One region of the Stenotrophomonas sp. STEN022 genome, then DNA from elsewhere that is predicted to be linked to it. Evidence: predicted binding sites of a transcription regulator. Region 1 holds the regulator's gene; each other region holds the start of a gene.
What was found. Region 1 encodes FliA, which starts transcription of late flagellar genes. Its sites were predicted from a motif close to TAAAGTTTNNCNNNCNNNGGCCGATAA; they were not measured.

Region 1 (7,649 bases):
GCACCGGCTCAACCGGTACGCCGAAGGCGCGGGTCAGCGAGGAGTGGGGGTCCAGGTCGATCAGCAGCACCTTGTGCCCGCGAGCGGCCAGGCCGCGGCCCAGCGACAAAGTGGTGGTGGTTTTGCCGACGCCGCCTTTTTGGTTGGCTATGGCCCAGATGCGCATCATTGGACTCCTTCGATGACCGCCGGTACCGCGCTGCGAATGGCACCTGCGGCAGAGGTGCCGCCGTTGTCGTCCTCATCGCTGGTACTGGCTGTGGTGTTACCGGCAGCCGGCAGATCGGCTGCCGCTGCCGAATCGGCGAGGATGATCACCATCACCCGCCGGTTGCGGTTGCGCCCTTCGGGCGCATCGTTGCTTTCGCGTGGACGGAACTGGCCGTAACCGACCATCGCCAGTCGTTGCGGCTGCACGCCATGGTCGGCGAACAGGTGCACCACGCTGGCGGCACGTGCGGCCGACAGTTCCCAGTTGGATGGGAACTGCGCGGTGGCGATCGGCAGATTGTCGGTGTGACCTTCGACGCGCACGCCGTTGGGCGCATCGAGCAGAACATCGGCCAGGGTGCCGAGCGTGTTGCGAGCGCTGGCGTCCAGGGCTGCCGAACCAGTGGTGAAGAGGATGTCGCTGTTGATCTCGACCTCGATCCACAGCTCGGTGCGACGCACGGTGATGACGCCCTGCTTGACCAGCGGCGCCAGCGACTGGCTGAGGCGGTCGGCGATCTGGTTGAGCTGGCGCTCGGCGCGCTGCAGCTGTTCCTGATTGTGTGCCGACACAGGCATGCGCATATGCGATGCCATCGACGGCAACTGGGTTGGGTCTGCCAGTGCGCCACCAGTCATGCTAGGTGCACTGATTACCGAGGGCGAGTCGTAGCCGCCGCCCTGCAACTGCTTGTTGCCCACCTGCACCTGGCTGATGGTGCGCGGCGCGCCGCCAAAGGCGGTGGTCAAGGCGTCGGCCATGACCCGATACTTTCCTTCGTTCAAGGATGAGATGGCGTACATCACCACGAAGAAGGCGAGCAGCAGCGTCATCAGGTCGGCATAGGGGATGGCCCATGCTTCGTGGTTGGCGTGCTCTTCGTGGTGCTTGCGACGGGCCATGATTCAGTTCACGAAGCCAGCCAGGCTGTTCTCGATATTGCGCGGGTTCTCGCCCTGGGCAATGGCGATCAGGCCTTCGATGATCATTTCACGCTCACGGCAACTGCTGGCGATCACGCCCTTGAGCTTGGCCGACACAGGCAGGAACAGCAGGTTGGCCGAGGCGATGCCATAGATGGTCGCGGTGAACGCGGCAGCGATGCCGTGGCCGAGTTTGCTCGGGTCGGCCAGGTTTTTCATGACCGCGATCAGGCCAAGCACGGCGCCGATGATGCCCAGGGTTGGGGCATAGATGCCCATACCTTCGAATACCTTGGTGGCGGCCAGATCCTGTTGCTCCTGACTGCCGAGTTCGATTTCCAGCATGTGGCGGATGGTGTCCGGCTCGACGCCATCGACCACCAGCTGCAGGCCCTTGCGGATGAACGGATCGTCCTGCAGCTCGACCTGCGGTTCCAGGCCGAGCAGGCCCTGACGGCGGGCGATATTGCTCCAGTCCACGATCTGCTGGACCAGCGCGCGACGGTCGCTGGCAGGTGGGCGGATCACCCAACGCACGATCTTGAAGGCGTGCTTGAACACGGCCGGCGAGGTGTGCAGCAGGATTGCTGCCAGGGTGCCGACGATGACGATCACAAACGCAGCAGGTGACCACAGCGAGGACAGGCCGGCGCCCTTGAGGATACTGCCGCCCACCAGGGAGGCGAGGGCGAGGAAGAGTCCAATGATGCTGAGTCGGTCCATGGTGCGTATATCGGCCTCGTTGTAGCGGTCTTGAATCAATGAGCGGTGCAGCTGTTGTTGCTGTAGCTGTTGTTAGCCCCTCTCCCGCCTGCGGGAGAGGGGTTGGGGTGAGGGCAGCTCTGGCTTTGAAAGCTGGAAGCACCCCTCACCCGCCCCGTCTTCGCGGGGCCGCCCTCTCCCGCAGGCGGGAGAGGGGACTAGCAGGATCGCGAGATTGCAGGCGGCTTGCGTCTGCATTGCTTACCCCTGCACTCCACGCAGCCCATCCACATCCAGAATCAGTGCCATGCGCCCATCGCCAATCAGAGTCGCGCCGGCATAGCCGTTCAAGCCGCGCAGTGCACGTGGCAACGGTTTGATCACCACTTCCTCGCGGCCGCGTACCTGGTCCACCACCAGCCCGAAGCGGGCTTCGCCCATCTGCAGCACGACGATGGTCAGCAGCGTCGACGGTGCCGGGGTGATGCCCAGCCATTGACGCAGGTCCAGCAGGGCCAAGGTGTGGGATTTGCGGTCCAGCACCGCGCGACCATCAAACCAACCCAGCGAGGTGGCCGGTGCGTGCAGCACCTCCATCACGCGGGCCAAAGGCAGGGCGTAGACGTCCTCGCCAGCTTGCACCAGCAGGGTCGGCAGGATCGCCAGGGTCAGCGGTACGCGGATCAGGAAGCGGCTGCCACGGCCCAGCTCGGACTGGATCTGGATCTGGCCGCTGAGCTCGCGGATACGCGACTGCACCACGTCCATGCCGACGCCGCGGCCGGAAATATCGGTGACTTCCTGCTTGGTCGAGAAACCGGGCAGGAATACCAGGTGCAGGCACTCTTCGCTGCTCAGGCGGGCGGCGGCTTCCGGGTCGAGCAGGCCCTTGTCGCGGGCCTTGGCGCGCAGGCGCTCCGGGTCGATGCCGGCGCCATCGTCCTGCACTTCGATGCTGACGTAGTCGCCTTCCTGCTGTGCGGACAGGCGCACCCGGCCCATGCGCGGCTTGCCTTGGGCTTCGCGCAGTTCCGGCGATTCGACGCCATGATCAATGGCGTTGCGCACCAGGTGCACCAGCGGGTCGGCCAGTGCTTCGACCAGGTTGCGGTCCAGTTCGGTATCGGCGCCGATCAACTCCAGATCGACTTCCTTCTGCAGTGAGCGGGCAACGTCGCGGGCAACCTTGGGGAAGCGCGAGAACACCTTGCCGACCGGCTGCATGCGGGTGCGCATCACCGCCGATTGCAGGCGCGCGGTGGCGATGTCCAGGGTGGAGACTGCACGGTCGAGCTCTTCGTCCTTGAGGCGCATGCGCAAGGTCTTGAGCCGGTTGCGGGCCAGCACCAGTTCGCCGATCAGGTTGACGATGGCATCCAGCCGCTTGGTGTCCACGCGCACGGTGTGCTCGGGCTCGGCAGCCTTCGCGGCGCCTGGTTTGGCTGCGCCTGCTGCAGGGCGAGCGGGTGCGGCGGGTGCCGCGGCCGGCTTGGGCTTGGGCGCAGCAGGAATCGCCTGCACAGCGACAGCGCCAGGAGCAGCACCGCCATGCAGCTTGTCCAGCAAGGCTTCGAACTCGTCTTCGTCGATCAGGTCGTCGCCGGGCTTTGCCGCAGCGATCGGCTGGGCACCGGGCGTACCGCTGCCATGCAGTTCGTTGAGCAGGGCTTCGAACTCGTCTTCGCTGATCAGGTCGCTGTCACCCGCCGGCGCAGCGACCGGCTGCGCGGCTGCGATGACTGGCGCGGCGCCAACATCGAACTGCGCGATCAGTGCAGCAGGTGCATGCTCCGGTTCGGTGCCCGAAGACACGGCGTCGAGCATGGCCTGCAGCCAATCCAGCGACTGCTGGGCGGCGTCGAAATGATGCGCCAGCAGTTCGGCCTTGCCGGCCCGCGCCATGCCCAGGGTTTCCTCGGCGGCGTGGCACAACTCCACCATCGGGTGGATCGCCAGAAAACCGGCGCCACCTTTCAGTGTGTGGAAACCACGGAATACGGCGTTGAGCTGGTCGCTGTCGTGCGGTGCCTGCTCCAGCGTCACCAGCTGCTCGCCGAGGCGATCCAGGATTTCCTGCGCTTCGAGGATGAAGTCGGCGGCGATGTCGTCGGCAAAAGCGCTCATGGCTTACAGCCCCAGGTCCGAGAGCAGGTCGTCTGCGTCCACCTGTGACACGGCATGGCGGTCCAGGCCATTGACGGCGGGGCCAGCCAGGCCCTGGTTGCGGGCTTCTTCTTCCGGCGGCGGCAGGCCGAGCGCGCCAAAACCTTCATGCACGCGACGGACGATGCCGACGACGCGGCGGATGATCTGTCCGGTCAGGTCCTGGTAGCTCTGGGTCAGGGCTACTTCGGTGAGGTTGTGGCGGATGCGTTCGAGGATTTCGCCCTGTTCGGCATTCAGCCCGTCCGCACGCAAGCGCTCGGTCAGCGCGCGGCATTCTTCGGCCAGATCGAGCGTGCGATGGGTGGCCTGCTCGGTCATCTGCACCACGTGGTCCAGGCGCGCGCAGGCATCATCCAGCTCACCCGCTTCGCTGGGCACGCTGGGTAGTTCGCCCAGCGCCTGGCCCAGTTCGCGTGCAAGCCGGCCCAGTCCGGACATCATCGGCTGCGTGCGCAGGGCGGCGAGTGCGTCGATTTCCCGGCGCCAGCCAGCCTCATCGCCACTCTCCAATGCTGCCAGTGCGTCCTGCAGGCGCTGCACAAGGGCCGATTTGTCGCTCAATGCTTCCCCGGGCTGGTTCATCAGGCGCTCGCTGCCAGGCGTTCGAAGATCTTGCCGAGCTTCTCTTCCAGCGTCTGCGCGGTGAACGGCTTGATGATGTAGCCGTTCACGCCGCTCTGTGCGGCCTCGATGATCTGCTCGCGCTTGGCCTCGGCGGTAACCATCAGTACCGGCAAGGTCTTGAGCTTGGCATCGTTGCGGATGGCCTTGAGCAGCTCGATGCCGGTCATCACCGGCATGTTCCAGTCGGTGACGACGAAATCGAACGACTGCGTCTGCAGCATCGACAGCGCGGCATGCCCGTCCTCGGCTTCGGCGGTATTGGTGAAGCCCAGATCGCCGAGCAGGTTCTTGACGATGCGACGCATCGTCGAGAAGTCGTCAACGATCAGGATGCGCATGTTCTTGTTCAAAAGGCTTTCCTCTTCATGGTTCTTCGAGCCCGGCGTCGGCCGCCTCGAAAATCTTCAGTCGGCTACGCAGGCGCAGCGTGGCCTGACCGTGGATCTGACAGACGCGGGATTCGCTGACGCCCAATACCGCGCCGATTTCTTTCAGGTTCAATTCCTGCTCGTAGTACAGCGACAGCACCAGTTGCTCGCGCTCGGGCAATTGGCCGATGGCCTTGCCGAGCTCGGCGCCGAACTGGCTGCGCTCCAGCACCTGCTGCGGGTTGGGGCCGCCGGTGCTGGGGGTGTCCAGCTCACCCTGGTCTTCGATGCGTGATTCCAGGCTCAAGACCTGGCCACGCGAGGCGTCTTCGACCAAGCGCATGTATTCGGGCAGCGGCAGCTCCATCGCTTCGGCCACTTCACTGGCGCTGGCCGCACGGCCGCTGCTCTGCTCAAGGCGGCGGATGGTGGCAGCGGCATCGCGGGCGCGGCGGTGCACCGAGCGCGGCACCCAGTCGCCACGGCGGATCTCGTCGATCATCGAGCCGCGGATGCGGATCGATGCGTAGGTTTCAAACGAAGCGCCCTGTTCGGCGTCATAGCTGCGCGAGGCCTCGATCAGGCCCATCATGCCGGCCTGGATCAGGTCATCGACCTCGACGCTGGCGGGCAGGCGCGCGGCCAGGTGGTGGGCGATGCGGCGTACCAGGTCGGCGTGGCGGGCAATGCAGTCATTGGCCGCGTTGCGCTGGACCTCACGGTATTGGGCGGCTGCATTGTTCATGCCTTCACCTTCTGCTGGATGATGCGTTCCAGGAAGAACTCAACGCCGCCGCGCGGGGCGGTTGGGGCTTGCCAGCGCGCGGTGCGGCGGGCGATTTCGTTGATGGCCAGCGAGGCCGGCGCGGAAGGGTAGAGCTTGACCACCGGCTGCTGGCGTTGCACCGACAGGCGCAGCCAGTCGTCCTGCGGCACGCAGCCCAGGTAGTTCAGGGAGACATCGATCAGGAACTTCTCGCAGACCCGCACCAGCTTTTCGTACAGGGCGCGGCCTTCGTTCGGGTCGCGCACCATGTTGGCGACGACCTGGATGCGATCCACGCCGCGCTCGCGCGAGAGCACCTTGATCAGTGCGTAGGCATCGGTGATCGAGGCCGGTTCGTCGCAGACCACCACCACGGTGTCCTGGGCGGCCTGGCAGAAGGTCAGTACGCTGTCGGTGATGCCGGCGGCGGTGTCGATGATCATCACATCGAGCTCGCGTTCCAGCTCGGAGAACACATTGACCAGGCCAACGTGCTCGGCAGGCTGCAGCTCAGCCATGTGTCGGCGGCCCGAGGCGGCGGGCACGACCAGCACGCCGTTCGGGCCTTCGATGATGACTTCTTCCAGCGTGGCGCGGCCGGCGACCAGATCGGCCAGGGTGTGCTTGGGCTGCAGGCCGAGCACCACGTCGATGTTGGCCAGGCCCAGGTCGGCGTCGAGCAGCAGGGTACGTTTGCCCATGCCTGCCAGTGCCACGGCCAGATTGGCCGAGACATTGGTTTTACCTACACCACCCTTGCCGCCAGTGACCGCGATGGTGCGTACCGGGCCGGCGGGTTCGTGCCGGGTTGCCGACAGCGGGAAGGTGTTGGTCAGCTTGGCGTACTCACGCGACTGCATTGTTCAACTCCGTGTTGCAGGGCATATCGGCCGCGCGGCGCAAATCTTCAAGGCGGAGTACAAGATTTGCGGCAGAGGCCCGATAAAGGTCTTCCGGGACGTCCTGGCCGTCGGTCACCCAGGTGATCGGCAGGCGGTGATCGACCGCCACCGACAGGGCAGAACCGAAGCGGCCGGTCTCGTCCAGCTTGGTCAGCACCACGCCCTGCGGGTTGGCGGCGCTGAAGCGGCGCACCACTTCGTCCATGTCCTGGAAGGCGGTATTGGCCGGCAGCACCAGCAGGGTGCGGATCTGGCCGGCGGCGCGCAGCCACTGCAGCTGGGCGGTGAGGGCGCGGTCGCGCTGGCCCAGGCCGGCGGTGTCGATCAGCACCAGTTTGTAGTCGGCCAGCTTCTGCAGCAGCTGATTGAGGTCGGTGCCGCTATTGGCCTCGTGCACGGCGATGCCGAGCTGGCGGCCGAAGCCGTACAACTGCTCGCGGGCGCCGATGCGCTGGGTATCGGTGGTGACCAGGGCCACGTCGCGGGCGGCATGGGCTTCGGCGAAACGGGAGGCCAGCTTGGCGATGGTGGTGGTCTTGCCGGCGCCGGTGGGGCCGACCAGGGCGATCACGCCGCCGGTTTCCATCGGGTCGACCGGGGCGATCGGCAGCTTCTTGGAGATCAGCCCCAGCATCAGGCCGCGGGCGCGGCTGGGGTCGATGTCGGCCGGGATCTGGGTGGCGACGTCGCGGGCCAGGCCGGCGTCGAAACCGTATTCGTCCATCAGGTCGAGTGCATTGGCGCGCACCGCGCTGCCGCGCAGGCGCTCATCGGTGAAGCGGTTCATCTCGCGCTCGATCAGGTGGCGCATGCCGGCCACTTCCTGGCGCAGCTGGCTGAGCTGCTCGTCGTCGCGGGCGATGATCACCGGGCCGGTGGTGATCGGGTTGACCGGGGCAGTGCTGGCGACCGCTGCTGGTGCGGTGGTTTCGATGGTGATGACCGGGGCTTCAGCTGATGGCGGCGCTGCGAACGCAGCGATTGGTG
Region 2 (7,649 bases), on a different contig from region 1:
GGCACTCCGGTTGCGGTTGGAGACAATATGCGGCCTAGCGACGATTTTTCCAGCACCGTAATGACGAAGATGTAGACAACTTGCCTGCAATCTCGCCAAACCGCCCGTACGCGTGAATCCTGCATTCAGTTTCGACGAAAGAACAGGGGGTCGGGGGCGGATTGCGGGCATCAAGCGAAACGCTTCGTTCCGCCAACTCCCACTCCAGCGCCCTCGCACACCTACAGTCAGTTCTACAGCAGGCCAGCGACCACTGCGGAACCAATGCTGATAACCATGCCGCATGGGCAAAAAGCAGACCGCACGATCAGCGCCCCAGGCAGGCTCAGGCCCGCTCCATCGTGCACATCAACGGATGCTGGTTCATCCGCGAGAACTCGTTGACCTGGGCAACCTTGGTCTCGGCAACTTCGCGGGTATACACACCACAGATGCCGCGGCCGCGGGTATGGACGTGCAGCATCACCTGGGTGGCCTTGTCCATATCCATGGAAAAGAAGCTCTGCAGCACGGTCACCACGAAGTCCATCGGGGTGTAATCGTCATTTAGCAGCATCACCTGGTACTGCGGCGGGGGCGCAACCTCGGGCTTGCCGGGGGCTACCAGCAGGCCGTGTTCGCTGTCGTGTTGGGTCTTCTGGGACATCTGTCGATTATAGCCGTTCCAGGTGGCTGTCTTTTGACCATTGGACGCAGGCCCCCTCGCCCCCGCACAATTTACCGGCTAACCATCCATTCCTTGGGGAAAACATGAAGAAGTCTGTACTCAGCATCGCCTTGCTGGCCCTTGCCACGGCTGCCACCGGAAGCGCCTTTGCCGGTGAGCCGGACCGTGCGGTCGGCCGCGTGCTTGATACGCTCAAGTACAAGTACGAAGTGGACAGCGATGGCGACTACCAGCTGGTCTTTGAAATGGATGACGACCGTACCCAGCTGGTGTACGTGCGCTCCAATGTCGAGACCTACGGCAGCCATCACGTCCGCGAAATCTGGTCGCCGGGCTACAAGTCCGATGGTCCGCAGTTTCCGGCACTGGTTGCCAACCGTTTGCTGGAAGACTCCAACGATTCCAAGCTGGGGGGCTGGGTAAAGCAGGGCGAAATTGCGATGTTCGTGGTCAAGGTTGATGCCGATGCCAGCGCCGAGGTGATTTCCGATGCCATCGACGCCGCCGCCAAGAGCGCCGATGCGATCGAACTGGAAATGACGTCCAAGGACGAGTACTGAGCGTGAATGCTTTGCAGTCCCAGCGATGGGCGCCACATGTGACCGTGGCTACCGTGGTCTCCCGCGCAGGGCAACTGCTGCTGGTAGAGGAAGAAAAGAACGGCCGGCGGGTATTGAACCAACCGGCCGGCCATCTCGAGCCAGGCGAAAGCCTGCTCGAGGCGGCCGTACGTGAAACCCGCGAAGAAACCGGCTGGGAGGTGCGCCTGACCGGTTTCATCGGCAGTTATCAGTGGACGGCTGCCGATGGCACGCCGTTCCTGCGCTTTGCCTTCGCCGCCGAGCCGCTGCAGCATCACCCGGAGCAGGCACTGGACGCCGGCATCGTGCAGGCGCTGTGGATGAGCCCGGTTGCATTGCAGGCCGACATGGCGCGACTGCGTAGCCCGCTGGTCTGGCATACGATCTCCGACTGGCTGGCCGGGCAGCGTTACCCGCTTTCGATCGTGCGACAGGTGGCACCGTGAGTAATCCAAATATAGTGGTGGGCGTTTCCGGCGGCGTGGATTCGTCGGTGGCCGCACTCACCCTGGTCCAGCAAGGCCTGGATGTCGCCGGATTGTTCATGCAGAACTGGGCGGACGATGGCAGCGGTCATTGCCGTGCAGAGGACGATCGCCGCGACGCGGTGGCGGTCTGTGGGCGGCTCGACATTCCGTTCCACTTCCGCGATTTCTCCGACGAATACTGGCAGGGCGTGTTCGAGCACTTCCTGGCCGAATATGCGGCTGGCCGCACGCCCAACCCGGATGTGCTGTGCAACCGCGAGGTCAAGTTCAAGCACTTCCTGGACGCCGCGCGCGAGCTGGGCGCCGAGCGCATCGCCACCGGCCACTATGCCCAGGTCGACCACTCCGGCGGCCGCTGGCGCCTGCTGCGCGGCGCCGATCGCGGCAAGGACCAGAGCTACTTCCTGCACCAATTGGGCCAGACCCAGTTGGCAGCTACCCTGTTCCCGATCGGCCATATGGAGAAGAGCGAGCTGCGCCGCATCGCCCGCGATGCCGGCTTGCCCACCCATGCCAAGAAAGACTCCACCGGCATCTGCTTCATCGGCGAGCGCGATTTCCGCGAATTCCTTGGCCAGTACCTGCCGGCCCGCGAAGGCGAGATCCACGACCCCGATGGCCAGGTGATCGCCCGCCACCCCGGCGTGTTCTATTTCACCCTGGGCCAGCGCGAAGGCCTGAACATCGGCGGCGTGCGTGGGCGCCCGGCGGCGCCGTGGTTCGTGGTCGGCAAGGACGTGGCCCGCAATATCCTGTACGTCGACCAAGGCCATGACAGCCCCTGGTTGCAGTCCAACTGGCTGCGCAGCGAAACCATGCACTGGATTGCCGGCACCCCACCCGCCCGTGAATTCGAGTGCACCGCGCAGACCCGCTACCGCCAACCCGACGAAGCCTGCACCGTGAAGGTGCGTGATGACGGTACGCTGGACGTGTATTTCGCACGCCCGCAACGGGCCGTCACCCCCGGCCAGTCGCTGGTGCTGTACGACGGCATGGAGTGCCTGGGCGGCGCGGTGATCGCGGCGACCGATGCACCTTTGGAGCGCCGCTTGGCCGCCCCTGTTTCCCTTTGAGAGATGACCATGACTTTTTCCATCGATGACCGCGTACTTGCCCTTGCCGGCATCGCCCAGGCCTTGCAGCAGGTGCGCCGCATCGCAGAAACCGGCCATTCGGAGAGCGCCGTGGTGCGTACCGCAATGGACAGCGTAATGCGTATTGATGCCAGCTCGCCCGCTGCCGTGTACGGCAGTGCCACCCAGGTTGAGCCTGGCCTGCGCCTGCTGCGCGACTACTTCCGCAACCAGGGCAAGGACGATCTGCTGCCGCGGCTCGCCCTGTCGGTGATGCAGCTGGAACGCCGCTTCGTGCGTGAAGGCGCCACGGTCGACAAGGTAGAAGCCGGCATCGAGCGCGCCGCCAACATCGCCCGCGACCGCAGCGACAGCTGCCACCCGGACGTATTGAGTGCGATGGGCGCGCTGTATGCGGACACCATCAGCCAGCTCAAGCCGAAGATCATGGTGCAGGGCAACCCGCACTATCTGGGCCAGGCAATGGTGGTGTCAGAGATCCGTGCGCTGCTGCTGGCCGCGGTGCGCTCGGCAGTGCTTTGGCGCCAGCTGGGCGGCGCGTACTGGGATTTCCTGTTCTCGCGCAAAGCCATGCTCGAAGCCATCGAGCGCCGCCTGCGCTGATTTCCAAGGCCCGCAATTGCATGGGTTGCGGGCCTGCATCGCAAAACCTCCCGGGATTCACGCCAGTGGGCTAAAGACACCCTGCCCACTGCCGATACTGCATTCGTGACTCTCCCGAGAACGTCCATGTATTCACGTATTGCAATCCGTTTGGCAGCCCCGCTTGTCCTCACCCTTCTGGTTGTGGTCGCTGCCGCCCTGTCCTGGCCCTCCGCGGCCCTGTGGGCGATCCTGACCACCATGGTGCTGAGCTGGCTGGTGTTTGCCTGGTGGAGCGTGCATTCGCAAAGCCAGCGCTCGCCTGAGCACGCCAAGGTACTGAAAGAGCAGGACCAGCTGCTCAACGAGCTGCGCAGCTTCGTCAGCAACGAAATCGATGGCTCGCGCAGCGAGATCGAGCGCGCCCGTGAGCTGATCCGGCAGGCCGTCGGTGGCCTCGGCGGCAGCTTCGATGCGATGAGCCGCAAGTCGCGCCAGCAGAGTCAGGCGTTGGCCCGCATCGTTGACCGCGCCGGTGATGAAGGTGGCGGTGGCAATGGCGGTGTCGACGTCGCCCGTTTCGCCCAGAATGCCAGCTACCAGATGGAACAGCTGGTGGAAGCACTTGAGCAGGTCAGCGGCCAGAGCAGCAACACCGTGCAGCACATCGACCAGATGGCGCAGCATCTGGACGGCATCTTCGCCCTGCTCGAAGACGTCAAGTCAATTGCCGACCAGACCAACCTGCTGGCCTTGAATGCCGCCATTGAAGCGGCGCGTGCCGGCGAAGCCGGTCGTGGCTTCGCCGTGGTGGCCGACGAGGTGCGCAACCTCTCCGAGCGCTCGACCACCTTCAACGAGCAGATCCGCAAGTTGGCGCACAGCTCCAAGGATGCGATTGCGAAGGTGCGTGAAACCGTCACCCACATGGCCTCGCGCGACATGGACCGGTCCCGCGAAGCACGCCACGAAGCCGCCTCGATGCTGGACAGCGTGGCCGCCATCAATGCCTCGCTGGGCGACGGCATGCGCGAGATCTCCGAATGCGGCCGCGCCATCGACGGCAGCGTCGCCGAAGCCGTGCGCGCCCTGCAGTTCGAAGACATCGCCACCCAGGCCCTGGGCGGCGTGCACACCCATCTTGATCGCCTTGGCGCGATCAACCGCGAAGCCGTGGCGCTGCAGGAACTGCTGCACCGCAACGGCGGCGTGTTCGATGGCGAGATGGTCAGCGCGCTGCAGCGTACCGGCAACCGCCTGCGCGAAATGCGCGTGGAATGGGAACGCCCGCCGCACAAGCCGGTTTCCCAGCAGAGCATGGGCGCAGGCACGGTAGAGCTGTTCTGAACTCGCACTGCTCCATCCTTGCATCCGAGCCCCGGCCCCTGGCCGGGGCTTTGCTGTTGCTGCGACCGCGCTGATATATGCTGATACCCCGCTCCACCGCCAACAGCAACGCCGAGCCAGCATCGCAGGCTGATGACGCCATGCTTCCATCACCTACCGCCAACGGCAGTACGTTGAGCCGGCGCGAACAACTTGCGCGGCTTGAACAGCGCGCACAGCAAGAGCTGCTGGAGTTGCGTGCACTGCGCGATCAAGTCCAGTGCCCTGGCCATGCCGCAGACTCAGATTGGCTGACAAGCTGCATCGACTGGGACCTGTCCGTTCCCTAAGCCCCCCTCGTGGTGCGCTGCGCATAGCCTGGCTCCATGTACGCGCACTGCCGTTTTGTGGGAGCGGCGTCAGCCGCGAAGCAACGACATCATCAGATGAAGGCCTGTCAGCATTGCCGGCTTCGCGGCTTGCGCCGCCCCCAAGATGCAATGAACAACCTGAGCTGGATCAGTGCAAGGCATCGGAGAGCTGGTGCTCTGCAGCCTTTGCCGTCGCGCCGCAATCTGTCCTTGGTGCGTTGCGCTTGGCTGGGCCACGCCCAGCCTTTTAATAGCCGCGAAGCACCGACGTCGCCAGATGAAGTCCTGTCAGCAACACCAGCTTCGTGGATGACGCCGCTCCCATATCCAAGCAGAAATGTATTCAGAAATACAAACAAAGAGCCCGGTTGCGGATCAGGCAACCGGGCTCTTTGCTTTCTCTCGCCGACGATCAGTGGGTTGCGCTGATCGTCGTGATCGTTCCAAGGTTCGGCAATTCAAGTAGCTCGCCAGGGCCGCTGCGCAGCCACTGCACCATCTCGCGTGGTCGCAGTGGTCGCGAGAACAGGTAACCCTGCAGTTCGTCGCAGCCCTGCTGGATCAACATCGTCGCTTCGGCTGGGGTTTCCACGCCTTCAGCCACCACCAGCATGCCCAGTGCATGCCCCAGATGCACGATGGCCTGGGTGACCTCGGCGGTGCCGGCATCGTGCAGCATGCCCTGCACGAAGCTACGGTCGATCTTCAGACGCTGCACTGGAAAACGGTTCAGGTAGTGCAGGTTGGAGAAACCGGTACCGAAGTCGTCAACGGCAAGCGGAATGCCGTGCTGTTCAAAGACATCAAAACACTGGCGCAATGCATCGGTATCGCGGATCAGTGCCGACTCGGTCAGCTCCAACTCCAAGCGCTGTGGCGGCCAGCCGTATTGTTGGCAGATGCTGACAACGCGCTCGGCGAAGCCGCGATCACGTAGCTGCAATGCCGACACGTTGACTGCAATACGCTCGAACTTCAGCCCGGCCTGCTGCCAGACGACTGCTTGCCGGCAGACTTCCTGCAGCACCCAGTCACCGATATGGATGATCTCGCCGCACTTCTCGGCAATCGGAATGAACTCGGCCGGGCTGCACGAGCCAATCCTGCCACTGTTCCAGCGCAGCAGCGCCTCGATCGAGGGCGTTGCATCACCATTGGCGTGCACCAAAGGCTGGTAGACCAGGCTGAACTCGTCGCGCTCGACCGCACCATGCAGTGCATGTTCGATCTCGACCCGGCGCTGGGTACGCGCCAAGGCATCCTGGCTGTAGTACTGGTAGGTGTTGCGGCCAGCCTCTTTGGCAGCATGCATCGCTGCATCGGCGGCTCGCAGCAGACTGTCGAAGTCGCTGCGACCTTCGTCCAGCAATGCGATACCGACGCTGGCACCAACCTTCAAGGTGACATCCTCGCGGTACAACGGCTCCGCCAACGAAGCAATCAGCTTGCGCGCCACATGCCCCGCGTCATCCGGCTCAACCAGGTTGCGCAGGATCACGATGAACTCATCACCGTTGAAGCGGGCGAACAGGTCGGCATTGCGCAGGTTCTGGTGCAGGCGTGCCGCGGCAGCCTTCAGCAACATGTCACCGGTGGCGTGACCGAAGGTGTCGTTGATGCTCTTGAAGCCATCCAGATCGATGAACAGCATTGCCAGGATGGCACCGCGTTCGCGCGCCTCGATGATCGCTTCCGAACCCTGCTCCCGCAGCAGCATGCGATTGGGCAAGCCGGTCAGCAGGTCGTAGTGCGCCAACAGCTCCAGGCGCTCATCGGCCTCGCGTTCGCGGGTGATATCGCGGAACAGCACCACAAAACGCTCAGGCAGGCCGTCGCGTTGATCCAGTTCGATAAGCACCTGCACCCACACCCGTTGACCGGAGGGTCGGTAGAAACACAGATCAAGCTGCTCTGGCAGCCCGCCTTCGGCGATGCGCAGCAACGCCGACTCAAAGTTGTCGCGCGAGTCCGGGATGTACAGGTCCAATGCCTGGTCCAGGGTCACCGGCGCCTTGCGCAGGCCATGGATGCGGTAGCACTCCTCGGTCCATTGCATCGCACGGGTGCTGACCTCGATCTCGCAACCGCCAATACGGCCCAGCGCGGACACCCGGTTCAGCAATTCCGTACGCCAGCGTATCAAGGCATCGGTACGGCGCTGATTGCTGATGTTCTGCACCTGCCCCAGCACCCGCTGCAGGCCGCCAGCGGCGTCGTAGTCAAGCTCCACCCAGATGCGCAGCTGCTGCTGGGTCACCGGATCGCGCCCCCAGGTGATATCGAAACTGCCACCTTTGGCCTCATCCAGCAGCCGTCGCCAACTGCAGAACAGATGCGTGCGGGCGTCGCTGGCAAGGTTGCGCAACCACTGCCGCTCAGTCGGCAGTATGGCATCGCTCCAACCAATGGCGGCGGCGAATTCTTCGGACCACTGCACGCGTTTGCGCTGCGGCTCCCATACCCAGCTGCCCATGCCAGCCACGCGCTGCGCGCGGCGCAACAAGGCCTGCTGTGAGCGCAGCTCATCTTCCAGCGAT
Region 3 (7,649 bases), on a different contig from region 1:
GTCGCCGCCGGCGTGACCATGAGCTACGTGGAGCTGACCGGCCGCATCAGCGGCAGCATGCGCGTGCAGCGCAACGCGGTGTGGAACATGGTGCAGTTCAGCTTCAACGGCATCATCTTCGTGCTGCTGGGCGAGCAACTGCCGGGCATTGTCGAGCGCGCGATCGAGACCATGTCGGTGACTGGCCATCACAGCGCGTGGTGGCTGCTGGTCTATGTGCTGGCGATCAATGCCGTGCTGGTGGTGCTGCGACTGGTCTGGGTATGGCTGTCGCTGCGCTGGAACCTGCTGCGGGCGCGGATGCGTGGCGAGAAAGAAACCACCAGTACCTCGTGGCGGGTGGTGCTGGCGATGTCGGTGGCCGGCGTGCGCGGCGCGATCACCTTGGCTGGCGTGTTGACCCTGCCGTTGATGATTCCCGGTGGCGAGCCATTCCCGGCACGTGATCTGGTGATCTTCCTGGCGGCGGCGGTGATCCTGGTGTCGCTGGTCGGCGCCAGCTTGATGCTGCCGCGCCTGCTCAAGGGCTTGGAGCTGCCCAAGGACGACGATAGCCGGCGCGAGGAGGATCTGGCCCGCAGGGTATCGTCCAAGGCGGCTCTGGCAGCGGTAGAGAAGGCGCGACAGGCCTTGGTCGAAGGCCAATCCACCAGTTCCGTGCAGCTGCTCAACGACGCCGCGGCGCGGGTGAGCCTGCTGTACCAACGCAATCTGGAGAAGGGCCAAGGCCCGGATGAAGACCCGGAGAAAGTGCGGCGCATGGAGCAGGCCTATCGCAGCCTGCGTAGCGCCGGCTTGAATGCCGAGCGCGAGGAGCTGTTCCGGCTGACCCGGCGCGGACAGGTATCGGATGAGATCGCGCGCAAGCTGATCCGCAATCTGGATCTGCTGGAGACCAGGCAGAGGGATTGAGGGTGGTTGTTTTTGGTTCGCTTGTTAGAAGCTTCCCCTCACCCCAACCCCTCTCCCGTGAACGGGAGAGGGGCTGAAGCTGGATCGCTTGCGCTCTGAAAGCCCCTCTCCCGCGGGCGGGAGAGGGGTTGGGGTGAGGGCAGGCTCTTAAGCTCTTAAGCGTTCTTTAACTCAAGAAAATACGGCTCAACCGTACCCTTGATCTTCAGCGTCATCGGGTTGCCACGGCGGTCGCGGGCCTTGCCGGCCTGTACGCGGATCCAGCCTTCCTGCACGGAATACTCTTCCACGTCATCACGCTCGATGCCGTTGAAACGCACGCCGACGCCGCGCTGCAGCGCTTCGGCATTGTGGAACGGGCTCTGCGGGTTGACCGCCAGATGATCGGGAGGGGTATCGCTCATATCAATGCTTCAGTGAAGGCCACCGTGGCCCTCTTCGGGGCGCAAGGATAACCGCTGTGGCGTGCCAAGGCTTTCGCTGGCACGCCGCTGGCGGCAAAATGCGCGCCATTACGTAGTGGAAACAGCACCATGCCTGACAACAGCGCCGATTACGAAGACTCCGATGAACTGCGCCCGGATTTTGACGAAGACGACCATCCGGCGCGGGTCTGGAACCTGCTGTGGCTGATCAATCCCGGCGATGAAGACGCGGCGCTGCAGCAGTTCGACGCCTGGCGCGAAGCACGCGCCGGTGCAGAGGACGACGCCAGCGATGAGCAATGGCTGTGGGACCTGAAGGACGCCATCGACTGGCGTTCAGGTTTCTATGTGGACTGGAAGGACACCGATTCCTTCGTCGCCGCAATGGACGAAATGGCCGCGCGCTGGAATCTGAACATTGCTTGGGGTGGTGACTTCGACGACGAAGATTTCACCGACGACCTCGACGTACCGATGCTGATGACCACCGCCCATGATCGCCTGCGCGAGCACGGCTACACGGTGTGGAACTGGAACACCGGTGGCGACGCCTACGCCGGCTGGGTGGCACTGAGCCGCGACGACGAAGCGATGCTGGCGCTGTGCTCGTTGCTGGGTGTTGAAGTGCGCCCGGGCAGCGACCCGTTCTAAGCCAGCAGCAACGGTAGAGCCGAGCCATGCTCGGCTGGGGCTGTACCGATAAACCAACATGTAGAGCCGAGCCATGCTCGGCAGAAGCGTTACCGGTAAACCCCTGCCGAGCATGGCTCGGCTCTACATGTTGGTTTATCGGTACAGCCCCAGCCGAGCATGGCTCGGCTCTACGGTGCATTCATCAGGGCTGGTACAACGCCCGCGCATTGGCAATCACCCGGCGCATCTGCGCACGATCGGTATGCCGCGATATCGCCTGCGCACCGAGCACGATGGCCTGCTCACGCAGCGGCGCTGGCACGTCGTAGTGCACGCCGCTGGGGCGGTTCTGGAAGGCCCTGCGTGGAATCCCGAGCTGCTGCGCCAGCGCATGCAGCTCGGGCAAGGTGTCGGCCATCAGATGCGCCCAGCGCTCACCGCGCCAGGGATGTACTGCATCGTCGATATAGACCGTCACGTTCGGCCTTGGACTCAGGCCTTGGACTTGTCGTCGTCAGCCGGGACTTCTTCGGCAATCGCGATGGTCTCTTCGGCGACGTCGTCAGCAGCTGCTTCAGTCGCTTCTTCGCCTTCGATGCCTTCAAACTCGGACACCAGGCCGGCCAGGTAGTCGTCGGCGGTCTTGCCCTCGTCGGCGGCCAGGTCGTCGATCATCTGCTGCAGCGCTGCGGAGTACTCCAGGGTGACCTTGCGGCCTTCCTTCTCCTGCACATTGGCCAGGTGCTTGAGCATGGCCAGCATCGGTACCGGGTTGTCGGCATTGCCCATGGTCTGGCCGCCGATGGCCAGCAGCCACTCATTGCCCTGCAGGCCGATGGCGGCCACGACCTGGCCTTCTTCGTTGACCAGCACGGCGTGGTTCTGCACCTGCTGCTGGGCGTTCAGACGGGCGAACGGGCGGCGCGGGGCCTGCTTCTTGCGCTTGTCGCGCTTGGCTTTGGAGAGCTTGGACATGGTGTTCGGCTAATAGGAAAAAGACGCCTATTGTAGGCGCAGCGGGCCCCTGCTGCCGGAACAGGGCTCAACCGGGGCCGTCGCTGATGTCATCAGCCGGGGCCGTAGCAGCGGCCGCCGGGACGACGGTGGCCACCGGTACCGGCAGGCTGTCGGCCTGGTTCAGTGCCGCCGCTTCGGCTTCCTGGCTCATCACCACGATGCTGATACGGCGATTGATCGGGTTCTGTGGATTGGCCTTGTCGAACAGTACCGAAGACGCCAATCCGACCACACGCGCGACCTTGGCCGGGTCCATGCCGCCTTCCAGCAGCGCCCGCCGCGCGGCATTGGCACGGTCCGCACTCAGCTCCCAGTTGCCGTAGCCGACCTGGGTGGAATAGGCGGTGGTGTCGGTATGGCCGGTGAGACTGATGTGATTGGGCACCTGGTTGATGTAGCGCGACAGCTCCACCAGGATCGTCTGCGTGTACGGCATCAGCCGCGCACTGCCGAGGTCGAACATCGGCCGGTTCTGCTTGTCCACGATCTGGATGCGCAGGCCTTCCGGGGTGATGTCGAGCAGCAGCTGATCCTTGAACGGCTCCAGCGCCTGGCTCTTGCTGATCGCTTCCTGCAACTCCTGCTTCAGTGCTTCCAGCCGCTGCTTGTCGCGCTCGCGCTCCTGTACCGGCGTGGGCACCGCTTCCTGCTGGTTCTGGAAGGGGTCATTGCTGTTGCCGCGCGAGACATCGGTGGCACCGCCCAGCTTGATCATCGAGGTGCTGGCACCGCCGGGGCCGGCCATGCCCGGAGCCGGCGTGCTGCTGGTGCCGCTCAAGGGGCTGGGGTTGCGGAAGTATTCGGATATCGCCGCGCGCTCGGGCTTGGTGGTGGCGGCCATCAGCCACAGCACCATGAAGAAAGCCATCATCGCAGTGACGAAGTCGGCGTAGGCTACCTTCCACGAACCGCCGTGGTGGCCGCCGCCCTGGACTTTCTTCACCCGGCGTACGATCACCGTGGGTTTGGTCTCGGTCATGGCGTGCGCCTTACTTGATCGACTTCAGGTGTTGCTCGAAATCGCTGAAGCCCGGGCGCAGTGCCGAGGGCACGGTCTTGCGGGCGAACTCCAGCGCGATCTTCGGGTTGTAGCCACGCAGGCAGGCCAGCAGCGCGGTTTTCACCGATTCGTAGATGCGTGCGTCCTGCTCGGCGCGTGCTTCCAACGCCGCTGCCAGCGGACCGACAAAGCCATAACCCAGCAGGATGCCGAGGAAGGTACCGACAAGCGCGCCAGCCACGTGCGCGCCCACTTCCTTGATGTCGCCACCGATCGAGCCCATGGTGATGACGATGCCCAGCACCGCGGCGACGATGCCGAAGCCGGGCAGGCCGTCGGCGACCTTGTTGAGCACGTGGGCCGGTTCCATTGCCTCGTGGTGGTGCTTTTCCAGCTCCAGTTCCAACAGCGGTTCCAGCTCATGCGGCTCGATGTTGGAGCCGATCATCAGCCGCAGGCAGTCGGTGATGAAGTCCAGCAGATGGTGGTCGGCCAGCACCTTCGGGTAGTTGGCGAATACCGCGCTGTCCTGCGGGTTCTCGACGTGTTCCTCCAGCGCCATGAAGCCTTCGCGACGCGCCTTGTTGAGCAGTTCATAGAGCAGGCTGAGCACGTCCAGATAGTCCTGCTGCTTGTACTGCGGGCCCTTGAACACGCTGAGCGTGGCCCGCAAGGTCTGCTTGACGGTCTTGAGCGGGGTGGCGATCAGGAACGCGCCGAACGAGGCGCCGCCGATGATCACCAGCTCGTAGGGCTGCCACAGCGCGCCCAGGCGGCCATGCGCACCAACGTAGCCGCCCAGGACAGCGAAAATGACAACGAGCAGGCCGACGATGATAAGCATGGGGGCAGACAAGGGGAGGGGATATCCCGTTGTCGGCCGTCAGCGGAAAATCTGTAGGCTGAGCACAGCAGCCCCTGTAGAGCCGAGCCATGCTCGGCTGAGACTCTACTGGTGATGCTTCTGCCGAGCATGGCTCGGCACTACACGGTAAGGCCTCAGCCGAACATGGCTCGGCACCACAGGAGGTGCGCTTGCTTACGCTGCGGGCTGCGCTTCGGCTCCACCACGCTGCAGCGGGTCCGGGTACGGCTGGCCGTTCTCGACAAAGCCCAGCGACACCGAATTCAAGCAATGCCGTTCAAAGGTCGGCGGCGGGCCGTCCGGGAATACATGGCCGAGGTGGCTGCCGCAGCGTGCGCAGACGATCTCGGTACGGATCATGCCGTGGCTGATGTCGCGGATCTCGCGAACATGCGCTGGATCGAACGGCGCGAAGAAGCTGGGCCAACCGGTGCCCGAGTCGAACTTGGTGCTGGAACGGAACAGCGGTAGCGCACACAGGCGGCAGCAGTACACGCCATCACGCTTGTTATCCAGGAACACGCCGCAGAACGGCGCCTCGGTGCCGTGATGCAGCAGCACGCGCTGTTCCTCGCTGCTGAGCCCGGCGATCAGGGCATCACGTTCGGCGTTGCTGGGAGGGGTTAGATCGAAGGCGGTCATGGCGCTGCATCCGTGGGACAGATATCAATGGTAGGGGCGGGCACGGGGCAGTCCAAGCGCGCATTCATGGCGGCGCAAGCTGTGCCGGCGCATGCTCGGCTGGTGGAAGAACGGGAGATGCCGATGAAACGGATGACGTATCTGACGTTGGCAGTGCTGGCGCTCGTGCCGTTGTTCGCACAGGCGCAATTGCAGCAGCCACCGTCACCCACCGCAACGCGTCCGGTGACGCTGCCACCGCCGTCGCGGCCGCCGGTGACGGTGCCATCCGACCAGCGGCAGGAGGAGGTGCGGCCGTTGCCGCCACGACCGGTCACCAAGCCCAAGCCGACACCGAAGGTGAAGCCGATCACTCAGCCGCCGCAGCCCGTGCGGCCGATCTATGACAGCAAGGGTCAGCCGGCGCCGCATATGCGCCAGACCAGCCCGGGTCGGGTATTGGACACCCGCACCAATCGTTACTACGACACCGTGCCCAGTGGCGTTGGGCAGCAGGTGGTGCCGCCGCCGGTCGGCACCCGCTGACCCATGTAGTGCCGAGCCATGCTCGGCAGGAGGCATTCCAAGCCAAAGCTAAAAGCGACCCCTCCCCAACCCTCCCCTTGGCCTGCGGCCAAAGGGAGGGTGCGTAGTGCCGAGCACGGCTCGGCATTACTCTGCTATTGGCAGGCACAGGGTTTCTTTTACTTCTTCCATCACGATGTAGCTTTTGGATTCGCGGACGTGCGGCAAGGTCAGCAGGGTGCTGCCCAGCAGCTTGCGGTAGGAGGCCATTTCGTTGATGCGTGCCTTGAGCAGGTAATCGAAATCACCGGACATCAAATGGCACTCCAGCACGTTGGGCAGCTTCAGCGCCGCGCGCCGGAACTCTTCGAAGATGTCGCCGGATTTGTAGGCCAGGCTGATCTCCACGAACACCAGCAGGCTGGCTTTGACCGAGGCGGGGTCCAGGCGCGCGTAGTAGCCGGTGATCACGCCTTCTCGCTCCAGCCGGCGCACGCGCTCGGTGCAGGGCGTGGTCGACAGGCCGACGCGCTCGCCCAGCTCGGTGAAGGAGATGCGCCCCTCCTGCTGCAGGATGCGCAGGATCTTGCGGTCGATCTTGTCCAGTTCGCGGCTGCGGGTGGCCATGGTGGCTCTGCTTATGATGAACGAAACAGGAAATTACCCTGATCTGTCATATCAATACAGCTAAAAACACTGGTTGACCCTGAATATACTGCGCCGTTCCTAGCCCCTGCCATCCCGTGCGCAGGGAATGATGTGGTCCGGAGAATGAAAATGCGTGTTCTGGTGCTTGGCAGCGGTGTGATCGGCACGACCAGTGCCTGGTATCTACGGCAGGCCGGCTTTGAGGTCACCGTGGTGGATCGGCAGCCGGCGCCGGCGCTGGAAACCAGCTTTGCCAATGCCGGCCAGCTGTCGTTCGGCTACACCTCGCCGTGGGCCGCCCCGGGCGTGCCGTTCAAGGCGATCAAGTGGCTGTTCGAGGAACACGCGCCGCTGGCGATCCGCCCGACCGCCGACATCGCCCAGTACCGCTGGTTGTGGCAGATGCTGCGCAACTGCACCTCGGCCCGCTATGCGGTCAACAAGGCGCGCATGGTGCGGGTGTCCGACTACAGCCGCGATTGCATCAACGAGCTGCGCGCCGCCACCGGCATCGACTACGAAGGTCGCCAACTGGGCACCACCCAGTTGTTCCGCACCCAGCAGCAGCTGGACGCCGCCGCGCAGGACATCGAGGTACTGCGCGAATACGGTGTGCCCTACGAAGTGCTGGACCGCCAGGGCATTGCCCGGGTTGAGCCGGCGTTGGCCGGCAAGACCGAGATGCTGGTCGGCGCGCTGCGCCTGCCCGAGGACCAGACCGGCGACTGCCAGCTGTTCACCACCAAGCTGGCGGCGTTGGCCGAAGCGGCCGGTGTCGAGTTCCGCTTCGACCAGGACATCGCTTCGATCCAGACCGAGGGCGACCGCATCACCGGCGTGCGCATCAATGGCAAGCTTGAGACCGCCGATCACTATGTGCTGGCGCTGGGCAGCTATTCGCCGCAGCTGCTGGCACCGTTGGGCATGCAGCTGCCGGTGTACCCGCTGAAGGGGTACTCGCTGACCCTGCCGATCACCAATGCGGCGATGGCACCGAATTCGA
Region 4 (7,649 bases), on a different contig from region 1:
TGGCGATGGAGGCGGTGACCAGCACCAGCACCAGAATCGGCGCGACGGCCTTCAGCGCGGAAATGAATACCGTGCCGAGCAGGCCAACGGCGGTCGCCCCGGCTGGCCAGACCATCGCCAGCACGATGCCGGCAATCAGGCCAATGACAATCTGCAGCACCAGACTGGGCGCTCGGAAAGGGGAAGAACGTTCGGTCATTACAGGGCTCGCGGCAAACGCAAACCCCGATTCTCGCCCACCGGAGCCGTCCCCCGCACCCCCGGAACGTCATGGAATCAGGACAAACTGCCGCCAAGCCACGAACACGGCTAGGATGCGCGCATGGAGAACAAGCACCGCCCCAGACGCCTGCTGCGATTCCTGGCCTATCTGCTGGCCGTGGTACTGCTGCTGATCGGTAGCGGCCTGCTGCTGGGTGATCACCTCACCCCGAAGGCAGTCGGCACGCCTTCCCAGGCCCTGCCACTGCAGGCACAGCAGACCCTGATCGACCGCCAACTGCAGCCTTTGCTGGCCGAGCACCCGGGCAAAAGCGGTGCGGTGTATCTGTCTGATGGGCTCGAGGCCTACGCCGCGCGCGCCATCATCACCCGCCAGGCCGGGCGCAGCCTGGACCTGCAGTACTACATGTGGCACGACGATCTGCTCGGCCACCTGCTAGCGCATGACGTTTACCAGGCCGCCGAACGTGGCGTGCGCGTACGCCTGCTGCTGGACGACATGAATGCTGCCGGGCTGGACCCGCAGATGCTGGCGCTGGACCAGCATCCCAACATCGAGATCCGCCTGTACAACCCCTTCCGCAACCGCGACGGTCTGTGGCGATTGGTCGAGATGGTGCAGCGGGTTTTCAGCATCAACCACCGCATGCACAACAAGGCGTGGATCGCTGACGGCCGCGTTGCCATCGTTGGCGGCCGCAATATCGGCGCCGAATATTTCGACGCCCGACCGGACGTGAACTTCCGCGATCTGGATCTGCTGCTGGCCGGCCCGGTCGCCAACGATGCCAGCAGCATCTTCGACGACTTCTGGAACAGCGACGCGGTGGTTCCGATCGCCGCCCTGCATCAAAGCACCGACCAGCAGATGGCCAACTTCATCAGCCAGGCCGAGCTGGACGCACGCCAACAGGAAGCCGCGCCCTACCTGCAGCGAGTACGCGCTCACCTCACCGATGCCTATCTCAGCAAGCAGTTGGACCTGCATTGGACCGACGGCGTAAGGATCCGCTCCGACCCGCCACGCAAGCCCAGTGGCGGCGACAGCAGCCAATGGCTGGTCACCCGGCTGGTCGAGGTGCTGAGCAGCGCCAAACACAAATCACTGCTGATCTCGCCCTACTTCGTGCCCGGTGCGGTTGGCACCAAGGGTCTGATCCAGCAGGCCGAGAACGGCGTGCAGGTTGGCATCATCACCAATTCGCTGGCAGCCAACGACGTGCCCGCCGTGCACAGCGGCTATATGCACTACCGGCGCCCGTTGCTGGCCGGCGGCGTGCAGCTGTACGAACTCAAAGCCCGTGGCCACATCGAGAAGGCATCCACCTTCGGCAGCAGCGGTGCCAGCCTGCACACCAAGGCCTTCGTGGTGGACGATCGCCGCGGCTTCGTCGGCTCGTTCAACCTCGACCCGCGCTCGGCCTACCTCAATACCGAAATGGGCGCACTGTTCGATGACCCGATACTGGCCGCACGCCTGCGCGAGGAATACCTGCGCCTGTCCAGTGCTGAGTTGAGTTACTGGGTGTATCTCAACAAGGATCACGAGCTGCGCTGGTTGGACCGTGCCAGCACGCCGCCGATCAGCCTGCGCACAGAACCGGACACCGGACTGATGCAGCGCGCCAGCACCCAGGTGATCAGCTGGTTGCCACTGGAGTCGCAGCTCTAGCCCGAGCAGTCGACATTGCGGGGCGATGCCCTACCAGACATCCGGGCACAGACACGGCGCGCCGTATCCCGGCGCTGCCCGCCTCACTCCAATGTGCCGTCTGCCTGCGTCATTCGCTTCCACAACCATGCCGCCACGTGTTCGGGCATTTGGCTGGCGAGCGCCGCATTGGCCTCCACCTCGCTCATCAGGCCCTGCGCATGCAGCATCGCTGCGCTCGCGGCCAGCTGCCCGATCTGCAGCGAACGTGCCAAACCAGCAGCAGCGGGCGCGTTCACCTGCTTGAGCGCCTGCACGATCGGCGCTGACAACTTCCAATGCCCGGCAATCCGCACCGCGGTCGGTGCGCTGCAACGCTCCAATACTTCCAACAAGGTGCCCGGCTCACGTACCCGCAGCGGCGGCCGCGCCAGCACATCGGCGGCGGCCTGCATTGCCATTGCCGCGCTCAGGCCCAGCAGTAGACCAGCCAGCTGGGCAGCGAAGCCATCCTCGCGTTCCACGCTGCGCGCGTGGTCGGCAGCAGCCAGCGATACCCGCAAGGTGTACTCCCAGAGCAAGCGCGAGAACTCCGCGTCAACGCCGCTGGCCGACTCCATGACCGGCTGCACCAACGCGGCGGAAATGATCTGACGGATACCATCGTTGCCGATCAGCGTCACTGCCCGCTCGATGCTTTGGATGTCCTGCCGTTGCAGGCGATACAGGGAACTGTTGGCGATACGCAACAGCGTTGCCGCCAGTACCGCATCACTACCAATAATGCGGGCGATGGAGCGCGACGAGGCAGTACTGTCATTCACACTCTGGATCAGCTGTGGCAGCAGGTTCGGCCGACGCGGCGTATAGCGCGAGGACATGTCCGCACGACTCAATGCCGCGATCACATCGTCCACCACCGCCCGCTGTACGCGCAGCGCATCGGCAGGCGTATCGGCGGCGCCCAGCGCGCTGAGCAGAAAGCGACGCTGCAGATCATCAACGCTGACGACGACCGCAGCATCCTCGACTGGCGCTGCGCCAGCCAACGGCGGCACACGGAGCCGCCGTTGCGGACGTGCAGCATCGCCATTGCGCCGCTGCCAGAGCCAAACCAAGCCTCCGGCAACTACTGCTGCAAACACCGCCGAGATAATCACCATGACAAGTACAAAATGGCCCACACGGAAAGCTGCCTTGTATATCGGCCAGCGCGCACATTTCTTTAGCCCGCTCCGCCTTGTACGCAGAAATGTGTATGCCACCGCTGCCACGCCGATTTCAACTTGTTCGCCGTTCCGGCGTTGCAGGAAGAACCCAAAAAACGGCGGCCACGACATATTCAACTAGAAATAAACAAATCGATAAAGCCAGCAGACCCTCATCATCGGCACCCGCCAACACAACACCAAATACCGGATTTCCGCGCATGGTCAGCACCCAGCCATCAGGCGTTGAGCAAACACAGACAACCCAAAAGAACGCCTCAGTTTCACTCGCTAAACAAAATTTAGATTCAACGGTTGAGCAGACCAAAATCCCGCCACTGCAATCAACAGACAGTTCGCATTGAGCATCAAATCTGTGAATAACAGCACACGCAAATGGCGATTTTCCTGATTGCCAGTACCTTTGACACTGCTATGTTCAATTACAGCTTCTGCAATGACATTCAGTTTCAATCATAAAACCTCAACCTCTCCAGCCGCAGGCACGAAAGCAACATGAGCCTGAGAACCAATTACACACAACCAAAAATACGGAATGAACACCTCCACGCGACCAAGCTGGCCGATAAATCGGTCGGCAGCTTCGAGGTCAATGACGCCTGATTTTTTCAAAGAAAATTCCTGTCTCAACGCAATCACGCCGAGACTGACCCAGTACCAGGCGAGCAAATACGCGCCTACCGAAACGCAAGCTTCATACAAAAGCACACGCATCCCGCAACGATCGCAATACCTCACCGACATCGACAGCATTGCGATGGACAAGTGGTCAGCCCTTTCGTACCCCGTCAGCGGGCAGAACCTGCCCGCCAATGACGGCTTTGTCTTCAACTAGAGGGAGGACGGATATGTCGACGCCCCAAGCAACACCGGCAAAAGAACCCAATCGCTACATGGTGCCGGCATTGGAGAGAGGCCTGAACATGTTGCTGCTGTTTGGACGGCAACGTGGCGAACTGAGCTTCACCCAGGTCTGTCAGCGCACCGGCATGCCCAAGGCCTCGGTCTACCGTGCCGTACAGACGCTGGAACAGATGCGCTTCCTGGATCGCAACAGCGCAAGTGGTGGCTACAACCTCGGCATCAGCATTCTGCGTCTTGGCTTTGACTATCTGTCATCGATGGACATCGTGCAGATCGGGCAACCCGTCATTCAACGGTTACGTGACACCACCAGCCACTCAGCCCAGCTGAGCGTGCTGGACGGACGCGAAGTCGTCTATGTTGCCCATGCCAGCGCCATCGGCGAACTCCCTTCAGGCGTCAGCGTCGGCGCACGCCGACCCGCACATTGCACCGCGACTGGTCGCGTGCTGTTGATGGCGATGCCCGAGCAGGAATTGAGTTCGCTGTACCCGGAACCGGCATTTGCACTCACCTCCGAACAGGGGCCAAAAACACCAAATGAGCTGTTCGAGCTGCTGGGTGACGACAGTGCGCGCGGCCATGCCATCAGCGAATCGTTCTACCAACCCGGAGTCTCGACCGTGGCCTACCCGTTGCGTGACGGTGACGGCAACGTACTGGCCTCGATCAGCATCATGGTCCCGCGTTCGGTATTGCCAGCAGATATGAAAGCATCGCTGAGCGCACAGGTAGGGAAAGCCGCGCGCGAGATCGAAGGCTTCCTGCAGGCGTCATGAGCACCTTCCAGCACATCCCCTGTGCCATCTGCTGATGCCGGAAACGTCGGCCGCCGCGATTGCTTGGCCCTACGTCTCCAGCTCAGCTGCCAGCGCGCGGCTGAGCTGGGACCATCAGCGCGGATCAATCCGCCGGGGGATGCCTCACTTTTCCTGCTTGTGCAGACGCACGCCCATCGGGCCTTGCAAAGAGCCATCCTCATTGATGGTGAAATCGACCGACTCTGCTTCGGTGCCTGGCACTGCAACCTTCAGCATATTGCCATCGCGGGCATAGCGGGTCTGCTGCGATTTTCCCAGCATTTCAACCGTTACCTTGCCATCGGAATCAAAGGTATAACTCAGCGTTCCCACGTCATCGTTCCAGGTGCCGCTCAGGCCCTGGCTGCAGGCGGCCAACAAAGTTGCCATCGCAACGATCAGCAGTTTTTTCATCCACAACTCCCAGTAACAGCGCAGACCGCCACAGCGGTGTATCCGCAAGCATTCTGGCACACGCAAAATCACGCTAGGCTGGCGGCTTCTGCCATGGAGCCGGACGCAATGGGTCGCATTCTGCTGTCGCTATGTCTACTGGGTATGCTCATGGGCTGCAACAGCCTGCCCTCAACCACCAACAACGCACCGGCCACGGGGCAGTTCGTCGCACGACAGCTCGAATTCGAGGGCCGCCAATTCCGTTACCAGGTGTTTGTGCCCGCCACTACCGCCACCTCGCCTGGCGCGCGGCCACTGGTGCTGTTCCTGCACGGCTCCGGCGAGCGCGGCGATGACGGACTCAAACCTACCTTGGCCGGGATTGGTCCCTGGCTCACCCAGAACATGGACACCTTCCCGGCACTGGTGGTGTTCCCGCAGGTTCCTGAGGGTGAAGAATGGCGTGGCCGCAACGCACGCATGGCGTTGGCGGTCCTGGACGCGGCCAGCAAGGAGTTCGCCGCCGATCCACGACGCATCTATCTGACCGGCATCTCGATGGGTGGCTATGGCAGCTGGGAGCTGGCCCTGACCCGGCCCAGCCAATTCGCCGCAATGGTGCCGATCTGCGGCGCACTTAGAGCGCCGCGTGCAGACCGGCCCGGACTGATGGTCGACCAGGTGGCCAATGCTGCCGACCCCTATCACAGCGCCGTCAGCCGCCTGCGCGATGTACCCACCTGGATATTCCACGGCGCCCTCGATGCGCTGGTGCCGACCACCGACGATCGCGCAATCGCCGCTGCCAGCCAGCAGTTGGGGGCAGGCTTCCGCTACACCGAGTACCCGGATGTCCAGCACAACGCCTGGGATCCCACCTATCGCAACCCGGCAATGTGGGAATGGATGTGGAGCCAGAAGCGCCCCTGACAGTGGAATCAATATCGCTTGCCAGAAGGACCACGAATGACTCCATCTGCGCCGTTTGCTGCCTTGGCAGACGACGCGGGAACCCTGGTAGTCGACGCGATGCGATAGCGTGACCGCAATCACGCATCGAATGCTGCCGCCTACACCCGCCCTGCACGGCTTGAATTGGACAGTGGGGACCAGTACTCAGCCCTCCCTTCTGGCTCCAGCCGTACTTTCCAACCGTACCGGGTTCGTGCCATAACAGCGCCACCCCGCCCGCGGCAGCCACTTGGGGGCGGCTGCCAACTGCACTACGCCGCAACGGCAACCGGAGACTGAGGCTTGGCAACTACCGCATCGGCAGCGCTTGAGCAGTTGCCGCGTACCCGTGGTCTCCACTCCCGACTGCATCTGTTGATCCTTGCCACCCTGCTGCCGCTGCTGGTGATCGGTGCCTTCGCCGTCTGGAACGCTGCCCGCGACTACCGCCACAGCTCCGAGCAACGCCTGCAGGAAACCGCCACCGCACTGGCACGCGGGGTCGATCAAGGCATCGAAGACAACGTCAACCAGCTGCGTCTATTGTCATTGCTGGCACCGCAACTGCAGGAAACCGCCCCGGAGCTGCGGGCATGGGCACGCGAAAATCCGGACATCCGGCTGATCCAGGACAACAGCGAGCAGGCCCGTACGTTGCCGCCGGGCTTGCTGGACGACGCCCGCCGCGAAGACAAGGTAAAGGTCTCGGACCTGTTCACCAACGCCATCACCAATACCCCGGAAGTGGCCATCGCCCTGCCTTTCGGCGATGCCGACAATGTCCGTGTGCTGACCATGGTGCAACCCTCCAATCGCCTGATCGCCAGCATCATGGGTACCGGGAACGACCAACAACTGCTGGCTGCGGTGGTCGACAACAATGGCGTCATCGCTGCGCGATCACTGTCACCGGAACGTTACATCGGCAAGCAGGTGCCCGACTGGAGGGTGCTGCAACGCAGCGGCGGCAAGCAAGGGCTGTTCGATGCCAGCAGCAACGAGGGCACGCCGGTGATCTTCGCCTTCCACAGGCTGCAGGCGGCGCCGGGCTGGACCTTGGTGGTTGGAGAACCACAACAGAGCTTCCAGGCCCGTTGGCAACAACCGCTGCTGGGGATCATTTTCGGCGGCATCGTCGCTGCGGTGATCGCCCTGCTCTGGGCCAACGCCGTTGCCCGCAGCATCCTGCTGCCGATCCGGGCTTTGGCCCAGCGCAGTCACAGCGTCGCCGACAATGTCGCCACCCTGCCCGACCCGCACCCCTCCCGCATCCGCGAAGTTCGCAGCCTGCAGAGCAGCCTCAGCGGCACCGTCGATGCATTGAAGAAGAGCGCCGATGAAGCGCGCGACCTGGCCCGTGACCTCAAAGCCAGTGAGCAGCGTTACCGCGCCGTCGCCGAAGCCGGCGCACTGGTGCTTTGGCAATCTGACCGCAATGGAACGGTGCTCTCGGCCACCGGTTGGCGCGAGCTGACCGGGCAACCCGATGACCATGCACTGGGCAAAGGCTGGTTGCGACGGGTCAACGAAGACGAC

Region 2: the regulator FliA is predicted to act here: its motif matches at 3,508-3,534, upstream of ACVOMF_RS04080 (methyl-accepting chemotaxis protein).
Region 3: the regulator FliA is predicted to act here: its motif matches at 4,861-4,887, upstream of motA (flagellar motor stator protein MotA).
Region 4: the regulator FliA is predicted to act here: its motif matches at 3,075-3,101, upstream of ACVOMF_RS05550 (HDOD domain-containing protein).

Annotation. Positions count from the first base shown of each region.
Region 1 is NZ_JBRREG010000130.1:375-8,023, reverse strand. Features, by position in the region: gene ACVOMF_RS19190 (ParA family protein) at 1-166, opposite strand, end outside; gene motD (flagellar motor protein MotD) at 166-1,116, opposite strand; gene ACVOMF_RS19180 (flagellar motor protein) at 1,117-1,857, opposite strand; gene ACVOMF_RS19175 (chemotaxis protein CheA) at 2,098-3,960, opposite strand; gene ACVOMF_RS19170 (protein phosphatase CheZ) at 3,964-4,584, opposite strand; gene cheY (chemotaxis response regulator CheY) at 4,584-4,976, opposite strand; gene ACVOMF_RS19160 (RNA polymerase sigma factor FliA) at 4,990-5,739, opposite strand; gene ACVOMF_RS19155 (MinD/ParA family ATP-binding protein) at 5,736-6,620, opposite strand; partial or broken gene ACVOMF_RS19150 (AAA family ATPase) at 6,607-7,649, opposite strand, start outside.
Region 2 is NZ_JBRREG010000011.1:4,056-11,704, reverse strand. Features, by position in the region: gene clpS (ATP-dependent Clp protease adapter ClpS) at 326-646, opposite strand; gene ACVOMF_RS04100 (hypothetical protein) at 751-1,227, shown strand; gene ACVOMF_RS04095 (NUDIX hydrolase) at 1,230-1,694, shown strand; gene mnmA (tRNA 2-thiouridine(34) synthase MnmA) at 1,691-2,812, shown strand; gene hflD (high frequency lysogenization protein HflD) at 2,822-3,436, shown strand; gene ACVOMF_RS04080 (methyl-accepting chemotaxis protein) at 3,563-4,762, shown strand; gene ACVOMF_RS04075 (hypothetical protein) at 4,840-5,091, shown strand; gene ACVOMF_RS04070 (bifunctional diguanylate cyclase/phosphodiesterase) at 5,525-7,649, opposite strand, start outside.
Region 3 is NZ_JBRREG010000065.1:12,923-20,571, forward strand. Features, by position in the region: gene ACVOMF_RS13850 (Na+/H+ antiporter) at 1-912, shown strand, start outside; gene ACVOMF_RS13855 (DUF3297 family protein) at 1,068-1,316, opposite strand; gene ACVOMF_RS13860 (DUF6630 family protein) at 1,446-1,988, shown strand; gene ACVOMF_RS13865 (DUF4031 domain-containing protein) at 2,173-2,448, opposite strand; gene ACVOMF_RS13870 (hypothetical protein) at 2,463-2,945, opposite strand; gene motB (flagellar motor protein MotB) at 3,013-3,966, opposite strand; gene motA (flagellar motor stator protein MotA) at 3,977-4,831, opposite strand; gene msrB (peptide-methionine (R)-S-oxide reductase MsrB) at 5,027-5,494, opposite strand; gene ACVOMF_RS13890 (classical arabinogalactan protein 4) at 5,618-6,019, shown strand; gene ACVOMF_RS13895 (winged helix-turn-helix transcriptional regulator) at 6,146-6,625, opposite strand; gene ACVOMF_RS13900 (D-amino acid dehydrogenase) at 6,776-7,649, shown strand, end outside.
Region 4 is NZ_JBRREG010000016.1:46,856-54,504, reverse strand. Features, by position in the region: gene sstT (serine/threonine transporter SstT) at 1-199, opposite strand, end outside; gene ACVOMF_RS05555 (phospholipase D family protein) at 323-1,894, shown strand; gene ACVOMF_RS05550 (HDOD domain-containing protein) at 1,978-3,036, opposite strand; gene ACVOMF_RS05545 (hypothetical protein) at 3,155-3,313, opposite strand; gene ACVOMF_RS05540 (hypothetical protein) at 3,373-3,555, opposite strand; gene ACVOMF_RS05535 (hypothetical protein) at 3,556-3,867, opposite strand; gene ACVOMF_RS05530 (IclR family transcriptional regulator) at 3,951-4,745, shown strand; gene ACVOMF_RS05525 (hypothetical protein) at 4,890-5,180, opposite strand; gene ACVOMF_RS05520 (carboxylesterase family protein) at 5,289-6,092, shown strand; gene ACVOMF_RS05515 (bifunctional diguanylate cyclase/phosphodiesterase) at 6,417-7,649, shown strand, end outside.